Regions from separate parts of the Cellulosilyticum sp. genome, predicted to be linked through region 2. Evidence: a T-box and tRNA genes for the amino acid it is inferred to sense, from the RefSeq annotation. Region 2 holds a T-box; the other holds one or more tRNA genes.
What was found. A T-box is a leader RNA that pairs with one kind of tRNA and senses whether it is charged. The one in region 2 lies ahead of pheS (phenylalanine--tRNA ligase subunit alpha), so its partner is inferred to be a tRNA-Phe.
Positions count from the first base shown of each region.

Region 1: it encodes a tRNA-Phe, which carries the amino acid that the T-box ahead of pheS (phenylalanine--tRNA ligase subunit alpha) is inferred to sense. The anticodon was not compared.

Region 1 covers NZ_CEVXFV010000003.1:32,384-37,461, reverse strand. The annotation lists gene AC1VAQ_RS02005 (hypothetical protein) at 151-534, shown strand; gene pyk (pyruvate kinase) at 592-2,010, shown strand; gene AC1VAQ_RS01995 (metallophosphoesterase family protein) at 2,087-2,674, opposite strand; tRNA gene AC1VAQ_RS01990 (tRNA-Tyr) at 2,811-2,892, shown strand; tRNA gene AC1VAQ_RS01985 (tRNA-Phe) at 2,923-2,994, shown strand; gene AC1VAQ_RS01980 (L,D-transpeptidase family protein) at 3,159-4,502, shown strand; gene gdhA (NADP-specific glutamate dehydrogenase) at 4,659-5,078, shown strand, end outside.
Region 2 covers NZ_CEVXFV010000005.1:34,282-39,359, reverse strand. The annotation lists gene pheT (phenylalanine--tRNA ligase subunit beta) at 1-1,137, opposite strand, end outside; gene pheS (phenylalanine--tRNA ligase subunit alpha) at 1,160-2,179, opposite strand; T-box leader at 2,339-2,594, opposite strand; gene AC1VAQ_RS03465 (cellulase family glycosylhydrolase) at 2,644-4,221, opposite strand; gene AC1VAQ_RS03460 (cellulose binding domain-containing protein) at 4,432-5,078, opposite strand, start outside.

The DNA of each region.
Region 1 (5,078 bases), on a different contig from region 2:
TAAAGGTTAGAGGCGTATTTTTAGTTAAAAAGAATTATGCCTATTGCTTAAATACAGGGAATGGTGTAGTATAAAAATGAAAATAAAAAATAGTCAATAAAATATTTGATGCATATGATAAAAAAGAGGTATCTCTGAGGAGAATATAAGGTGGGGAGTATATTGAACAGTCAAAGTAAGCGCATGAAAAAACATAGTCAGATTGTGAGTATAGTGCTCATAGTAGGATTATTAATAGTAGTGAACTATTTGGTGACTATTCAGATAGAAAAGTATAATCAACTTACTTTGCCCTCAGCTGCTAATGAACAAATAGGGACTTTGCCTACTCAGATTATTATAGGCGAATCGGTAAAGCGCATAAGACGAATTGTACCTAGCATAGAGATAGACTTTTCAAGAACTAATGGGTTAATTGAAAAGTATTTTATAAAATGGCAAAATGATTATATGTGTCATCGTAAGTCATACTTACAACAACGGCTTTTAATGCTGTATATGCATGAGGAGGATGGAAAGAAGCAGGCCCCTTAAATAAGATATTTACTATATTAATGTATTAAGATAATTATTTTAAAAGGGGAAATTTATATGCTTAAAACAAAGATTATTTGTACATTAGGACCAGCTACAGATAAAGGGGATGTCTTAGAATCACTTATTCAAAATGGAATGAATGTAGCACGTTTTAATTTTTCTCATGGGACACATAAGGAACATTTAGGGCGATTTAGTATGTTAAAAGAGATTAGAGAAAAATATCATAAACCAGTAGCCGCGCTGTTAGATACAAAGGGACCAGAAATTAGATTAGGTGAGTTTAGTGAGGCACAAGTACAGTTAAAGAAAGGACAGCAGTTTATTTTGACTTCTTTGCCTTGTATAGGAACAGCTGAAAGGGCTACCGTGAGTTATAGTGGGCTGATAGCGGAATTAGAAGTAGGAAAAAAGGTGCTTATAGATGATGGTCTTGTAGAATTGGAAGTGATAGATAAGCATGATACAGCACTTATATGTGAAGTGAAAAATGATGGTGTTATTGGTCCGCACAAAGGAATCAATGTACCTTATACCAAGCTTAATTTACCGTTTTTAAGTGAGCAAGATGAGAAGGATTTATTATTTGCTATTCAAAATGAATTTGATTTTATTGCAACATCGTTTACCCAATGTGCGGAAAATATATTAGATGTAAAAGCTTTTTTAAGACAATATCATGGAGAAGATATAAAAGTAATTGCTAAGATTGAAAATGCAGCAGGGGTAGAACATATTGATGAGATTATTAATGTAGCAGACGGCATTATGATTGCTAGAGGCGATATGGGGATTGAACTGCCTAGTGAAACAGTTCCTGCTATTCAAAAGATGATTATTAAGAAAGTATATGAAGCTGGTAAACAAGTTATTACAGCAACACAAATGTTAGATTCTATGATGAAAAATCCAAGGCCAACACGTGCAGAAACAACAGATGTGGCGAATGCAATTTATGATGGCACGAGTGCTATTATGCTTTCGGGGGAAACAGCAGCTGGCTTATATCCTGTAGAAAGCTTGCAGACAATGAGGCGTATTGCTGAAAAAACAGAAGAAGATATTGACTATATTAAGCGATTTAATATGCAAAAATTAGTGACTACGCCTACAATTACAAGTGCTATAAGTCATGCAACATGTACGACAGCTCATGATATTCGTGCAAAGGCAATTATTACTGTTACCAAATCAGGGCGTACAGCTTGTATGATTTCTAAGTATCGCCCAGCTTGTATCATCATGGGATGTTCGCCTGAAATGCGAGTTGTAAGGCAGCTAAGTATGTCATGGGGTGTTGTACCACTTTATATTAATGAAGAGCAACAAACAGAAGAGTTATGCAGTCATGCGTTGGCCAGTGTTGTAGATGCAGGATATTTAAAGCAGGGAGATTTAACTGTTATGACGGCTGGTGTACCGCTTGGTATATCTGGTATGACCAATATGATTAAAGTTTATAAAGTAGAATAAAAATAAGATGAGCTATTGCACAAGTTGATTGGCAATAGGCTCATCTTATTTTTATATATGTAGGTTGATAGTGTAATTAGATTTCTAAAATATAATAATTGTAGCCATTAATAAGCTGGATATCATTATGTATAATTGAGCGTTTTGCATGAGAAGCGTAGGTTAAATGATTGTGCCCATAGAGATGATAGGTTGGCTTAAGTTTATCATAAACATCATGAAAACATTCGAAACCAACATGGCTAAAGCTACTAGGATCATCGCCTAGACCAAAGGTGGGAGAGTGTGAAACAAAAATATCAATAGGTTTTTTTGCACAGCGAATTAGTTTTTTCACCCTTTTTTGCATTTTAGCTTCTGGGTATTGATAAAATCCGCCATTGTATTCAATCGAACCACCAAGGCCAGCAATACGTATATTTTTGAATGTAACAACTTTGTCTTCAATGCAATCACACCCCTCAGGAGGACACGTGCGATAACTTTTATCATGATTGCCATGAACATAAAAAACAGGAACAGCCAGCATAGTCACTAAAAAGGATAAATAGCTAGATTTCAAATCCCCACAAGAAATAACACAATCTATATCTTTAAAATTATTTTTATCAAAAAAATCCCAGATATAATTACTTTCAATATCTGATACAACTAATATTTTCATAAATTCCCCATCCTTTTCAGCATGATTTGACACTATTATACTATATATTAATAAAATTTAATAGCTTTTTAATTAAAGCAGTATTGACATAATAATTATACTTTGGTATGATAATAAAGAATTAAATAAAGATTTTGGAGGGATTCCCGAGTGGCCAAAGGGGGCAGACTGTAAATCTGTTGCGACACGCTTCGAAGGTTCGAATCCTTCTCCCTCCACTAAATTTAGATTAAGTATTTTAACTTTTTGCCCAGATAGCTCAGTCGGTAGGCAGAGGACTGAAAATCCTCGTGTCGCTGGTTCGATTCCGGCTCTGGGCATTTTTTAGTGTATAAAAATACCCATGTACTTCAAAAAAGGTACATGGGTATTTTTATGTTTAAAATTCAAAAAGGTGGTATGTTTGTCCTATTACATTCATATATATTTTGTAGACAAGTTAGGAAAGCATATGAGGAAGAGTTGGTTTGAATGGAGGTATAAAATGAAAGGTACTAAACAGTTAAAGTTTTTAACAATAGGGATTTTGAGTGTACTCATATTTTTGTGGTGCATGAGAAGCTTTTGCTTAACCTGGGTAGAGGTAAATGATCAGTATGCAGAGATTACAGTGAACTTTTTAGTCCCCATGGAGAGGACGGATATTGAAAAGTATATTCGTATTGAAAGTGAATTTCCTACAGAGACAAATTTTGATTATACCTATGAGTGGCTGAATAAAAGTGTATTATCTTTAAAAGTAAAGGAAAAAAACCAAATTTGTGGGCAAAAAGTAAAAATACATATTCAAAAGGCAAATAGTAATTATGAGTGGATTACGAAGACAGCCCATATACCTGTACAATTTAAAGCACCTGTGCAGATTATTACACCTACAACGGAGTTGTTAATTGCAAGTAATAATAGTTTTCTAGTGCAATTTAATACACCGATGAACTTGAATAAAATTTCAAAATATATACAAAGTGATACACCTTTTACAATTACACCAGCAGAACGAACTGATGAGGATGGCAAGGTGAAAACAGATACAACACGCTTTATATTTACGCCAAATCAAGTCTTAGAAAATAATAAAGAATATAAGATTGCTTTTAAAAAAGGGATGCCATCTAAAAGTGGTAACTTCTTAGAAACAACACAATATGTAACCTTAAAAACAGATGTAAAACCTCAGATTATAAGTACGTATCCTAAAGATCAAGATAAATGGATTGGTTTATATCCACGTATAACGATTACAACAGATAAACCTGTTGTAAAAGCAATTATGCAACTAGGAGAGAATAAAATTACAGGTAAGTTAACAGATTCTTATCATGCAACGTTTGTATTAAGTCAGTTATTAAAACCGGATACAGCATATGATGTAGCTTTTCAGGTGCAAGCAGCTAGTGGGGAGAAGAGCGATGTGAAATATATACGTTTTACAAGTACGACTTTGACTAATAATCGTATATGGTTAGAAATGACAATTGGCACACCAAGTGTAATTAAAGTATATAAAGGAGAAAAGCTTATTCGTGAGATGAGCTGTTCTGTAGGAAAAGATCAATTTGAACCAACTATAGGTACTTACTATTTACAAGGAAAAGAAGAAGTGTATGAAGATGATAAGCATGAAGAAGGTGCGAATTATTGGTTGCCTATTAGCAATCAGTTTGGTTTTCAAGGTGTTATTCGAGATGATAGTTGGCAGATTAAAAACTGTAGTGGTAATACAATTGGTGCAAGAACAGATAGGAACAACATCATTTTAGAGGAAATAGATGCCAAATGGATGTATGAAAACTTGCCAATAGAGGCAATGATAATTATCAGAAAATAGTGAAAAATGCTTTTCCTAAATTATAAAATAACAATTAAATTTAATTTTTTTTAAAAAAACATAAAAATATAATTGAAATTGTATAATTTTATGATAAAATACCATTAGTGGCGCAATAGTCACCTAGGAAAAGTTAGACTATGGGAGGAATTTAGAATGGAATTTCGTACGGAGTATATGCAAGATTTAATGAACAGAGTTGTAAAAAATCATCCAGCAGAACCAGAGTTTCATCAAGCAGTAAAAGAAGTTTTACTGAGCATGGAACCAGTCGCTGAGAAAAACCCACAATATGTAAAAGCTGGTATCTTTGAAAGAATCGTAGAACCAGAACGTGCAGTAATGTTTAGAGTATCATGGGTAGATGACAATGGTAATGTACAAGTAAATAGGGGATACCGTGTACAATTCAATAGTGCAATTGGACCATACAAAGGTGGTCTTCGCTTACATCCTTCTGTAAACTTAGGTGTAATTAAATTCTTAGGTTTCGAACAAATCTTTAAAAACTCTTTAACAGGCTTACCAATGGGTGGCGGTAAAGGTGGAAGTGACTTCGATCCAAAAGGTAAATCA
Region 2 (5,078 bases):
AAGTGTAATATTGTTTGGATCAAGTCCTTTTGTATATTTTGTAGAAGAATCACTTCTAAGGTTTAATTTTTTAGAAGTCTGACGTACATTGTATCCATTGAAGTTAGCACATTCAAAGAGGATAGTTGTCGTTTCTTCTGTTACTTTTGAATTGTCGCCGCCCATTACACCTGCAAGTGCTACTGCTTTTTCATCATCAGCGATAACAAGCATAGAAGAATCAAGTGTTACTTCATCTTCAAATAAAGTAACGAATTTTTCACCTTCTTTAGCATTTCTTACATGAATGTTGTGACCTGCAAGTTTGTCATAGTCAAAAGCATGCATTGGTTGACCAAATTCAAGTAACATATAGTTTGTGATATCTACAATGTTATTGATTGGGCGAAGACCAGCTGACATAAGGCGGTCTTTAAGCCATTTTGGTGATGGACCAACCTTTACATTTTTGATGATTCTTGCAGCATAACGTGGGCAAAGTTCTTCATTGTGAATTGTTACTGTTGCCATTTCTTCAGCATTTCCAGCTACTTCTTCGACAGTGATTTCTGGGAATTTGAATTCTTTACCGAATGTAGCTGCTGCTTCTCTTGCAATACCTAAAATACTGAAGCAGTCTGCACGGTTAGATGTGATTTCATATTCTACTACTTGTTCACCAAGTCCGAAGTATGGTTTAACATCTACACCAAGTGGCATATCTTTAGGGAAAATGTAAACACCGTCATGTGGTGCATCTTCGATATCTTCTTCTGAAAAACCAAGTTCTTCTACAGAACAGAACATCCCTTCAGAAAGTTCCCCTCTTAATTTACCAGCTTTGATTTTAAGTCCTCCAGCAAGTGTTGCACCGTCTAAAGAAACAGGTACAATATCCCCTTCGTTAACATTTGTAGCAGCTGTTACGATTTGAAGCTCTCTCTCACCATTTACATCTACTTGCATAATGCGAAGTTTATCTGCATTTGGGTGTTGCATAACGCTTACAATTTTACCTGAAACTACTTTTGTAATTTCTTTTCCGCTTTCTTCTACTGCTTCTACTTTTGATCCAGACATTGTCATTGCATCTACGAATGCATTAATGTCCACATCTATATCTACATATTGTTTAAGCCATGACATAGGTACGTTCATTATATTTTCTCCTTCCTACTTCCTAAAATTGTGATAAGAAACGAATATCGTTTTCGTAGAATAATCTTAAGTCATTGATGCCATATTTAATCATGGCAATACGTTCAAGACCTACACCAAATGCAAAGCCTTGATATACTGTTGGGTCAATGCCTGCCATCTCAAGTACCTTTGGATGTACCATACCACAGCCAAGGATTTCAATCCAACCAGAACCTTTACAAACATTACAGCCTTCGCCGCCACATACGAAGCAAGATACGTCAACTTCTGCACTTGGTTCTGTGAATGGGAAGTAGTGTGGTCTGAATTTAACTTGTGCTTTGTCACCAAATAAAGCCTTTGCAAATTCTGCAAGAACCCCTTTAAGGTCACCAAATGTAATATCTTTATCAATTACAAGCCCTTCAATTTGGTTGAAGATTGGTGAGTGTGTTGCATCTACTTCATCAGAACGGTAAACACGTCCTGGTGCAATCATACGAATAGGAAGTTTTTCTGATTCCATAGTGTGTACTTGTACTGGTGATGTTGCTGTACGAAGTACAAGATTGCTATTGAAGTAGAAAGTATCTTGTTCATCACGTGCTGGATGCTCTTCTCCTAAGTTAAGGGCATCAAAGTTGTAGTAAGCTGTTTCAATTTCACGGCCTTCTACGATTTCATATCCCATACCAATGAAAATATTTTGTACTTCTTCTAATGTTTTTTGAAGTGGGTGCATATGTCCTACTTTTAATGTTTTACCTGGCATTGTAATATCTAAAACTTCTTCTTGAAGTTTTTTGTTTTGCTCAGCTTCTTCTAAAGCTACTTTTTTAGCTGCAAGTGTTTTTTCAATTGTTTCTCTTACCTCATTTGCCATTTGACCAATGATAGGTCTTTCTTCATTACTTAAGTCCTTCATGTTACGAAGTACTGCTGTAAGCTCACCTTTTTTACCAAGGTATTGTACTCTAAGCTCTTCTAATGTATTAAGAGTATCTGCTGTCTCAATGCTTGCAATAGCACTGTGTTTGATCATCTCTAATTTATCTTTCATTTCTTAAAGCTCCTTTCTTAGGTAAGTGGCACTGCCACCTTCATTTATTGCACTTTTATAATTGTATGGTAATAAGAAAGTGGCTAGCGCCACGTTCTCGGGAGTAGGAAAGTTAAAAATTGTACTTTACTACTCTATAAAAAAAGCTTCGTCCCTCACAAAAGGGACGAAGCTTATATACTCCGCGATACCACCCTGATTCTCACAAGATTTAGGCACTAAACTCCTAAAAACTCATAAGCACTCAACAGCTCTAACGTAGCCACCGTTATCCTCTACTCTTAACAAATTTAATTTTAAGGATAAAGCTCCAATGTGAAATTCAAAACCAAGCCTTGCCTAAAGTACTTCCAGCCAATGGTACTTTTCTCTGATAGGGTACTTAATTTTTACTATGCATTTTCATTGCTTTTCTATTTTGACAATATAGTACTATTTTACCCTACCTTGTTATTTTGTCAAGCTTAAAATGCATCAATATTCCCTAAAACATAGTCTTTAATAAGACTTACATCTTTTTCATCTACAATGCCACTGCCATCTACATCTGCATTTTTAAGCGCCTTTTCATCAAGTGTGCCTTCATGATTTGCTACATAGCGGTATAAAACGGCATAATCAGTAGAATTAATCTTACCATCTTTATTCACATCACCCTTAACAACATCTTGTGTCTCACCGCTGTCATCGCCGCCTTCTTCACCGCCGCCACTGGTTGTACCATAGTATTCACTTACAGTAATACCATTGGCCCCAAGTGGCACCTCATGGTCAAGGCCGATAAACTTGCCGGCTTCATTTTGCCATAGTGCTGGTTTAAGCAGTGCATATTTATCTTCATCCCATGTCATAAAGTCATAGCCTACAAGCCCGCCTGTATCTCCTGAGTTTGGATTGTAGCACCAGAAGGTATGATTAATTTTGTTTTCAACAATATAATCTCTCAGGTCTTCAAGCCATTGCTGGTTTTTACCGCCATCTAGGAATCCGCCCCATTCACCAATTAAAAGTGGCGCTGTGCCATCTTCCATAATATATGCCCAGTTATCTTTCCAGCAGTCTTCATATAAAGATTCTTTGGTAAAATCACCTTGGAACCAGTCCTGCATATAAACAGTTGGGCCATAATCATGTGGTGAGTAAACAATTTGTTTTTGATAGTCTCCTTCAAGTGTGACAGGGTAATCCTTAACACCTCTTAAGTTACCACCCCACCATGTATAGTAATAATGTGGTTTCTCATATTCATCTTGTGTGGTGTAATCATAACCCTCCATTGGATAAGCTTCTACACCTTCAATCATAATAAGAAGATTTGGGTTAATATCTAAAATTTTAGTTGCAACAACTTCTGCAGCATATTTCCAGTTATTATCATCTTCTGAATCATCCCATTTTGCCCAAAGTGCTTCATGCCATGGCTTACCATGTGGTTCATTTTCAATATCAATAGCTAAAATTGTATCTTCATTTTTGTAGCGCTCAGTGAACCATTCTAAGGACTGATGATAATCTTCTATTGTATAACCTTCACCATACCAAAGTGGATAATAATGTCTTTGCCCATCTGAAGAGGCACTATGTATATCCAACATAATTTTTATACCATTTTGTTTGCATAATCTCACAACTTCATCAAAAAGCTGTAAACTATCCATTCCCTCTAAATCTGGATTCACATAAGTATTTACATTGGGTGTCTTCCCCGTACCATTTTGCCATTCAATAAGAAGCTGTGTGGTTACTGGAATACGTAAAAAGTTAATACCACGATCTGCTATTCCTTTAAGTGCTAAATCCAGTTTAGCTGACCAGATTCCATCAAACATACGTGTATCTGTGTTAAATCCAAACCAGTTACAGCCTGTAAGCCATACTTCATTCCCCTCTTTATCTACGACTTTACTGCCTTTCGTGGTGAGCCAGTCATCTCCTGTTTTGCCCGTTGTCGTCTCTGCCATCAGAGGTGTTGCTGGTAAAAGCGTTGCAGCTGCCATCATGCCACCTAAAGTCATGCTCAATACTTTTTTCATAAGCTTCATTGTGCTTATTCCCCCTTCTATCTTAAACTTTCCTATCTTATACTTTCCTATCCTATACTTTCTTATCTTAAGTTATAGAGAAACCAACTAAAAACTTGAAAGATACATCTAGGTACATAGGTTTCTCTCAATGATTTCACATGACTAAAAATCATGAATAACTAAAATTTATACATGTGAAATCTATCTACATGTGAAATCTGTATTTAACTATTTCGTTTTAAAGCTTATCGCTAATTTATTAAGACTTACATCATTTACAGCGCCTAATTTCTTAAGTGTGAATGGTGCACCTGTAAAATCTTTTTTTGCTTTTACCTTTACAGCCATAAATGCCCCATCTTCTGCAAGTAAGTTTTCCCCTTTTTGCGTACTATCTGCATACATCACATTTAATAGACCCGTGGTCTCATGGAAGCTTGTTATTAAACTTGCTTTCTCTCCATTAGTATCTAAGCTACCTGTAGGCTCAGCTGAGACAAAGTCAAAGGCATCTGTATTTAGGGCTAATACAAAGTCTGCATTATTAATGCCATTTGATGCATTTTGAAGATTCACTTGTAATATAACTTCTTCCCCTGCTGTCGCTGTCACCGTAGGTAACACAACGGCAAAATCATAGTCTGTCGTATCTACCACATTTAATGTAACAACTATATCTTTACCAGGATTCATATCAAGTACATATTTATAAGTGCCGCTCTCTAGCCCCTTTAAATAATCCGCACTAAAAGTAAAGCTGCCATCTTCTCCTAAACTATAATCTGCTACATTTAACGCCGTCCCATTTAACTTCACATTTTCTAATGTGTTTCCATTTAAAGTCACCTCTGTACGCACATCATCAGCTACCTCTG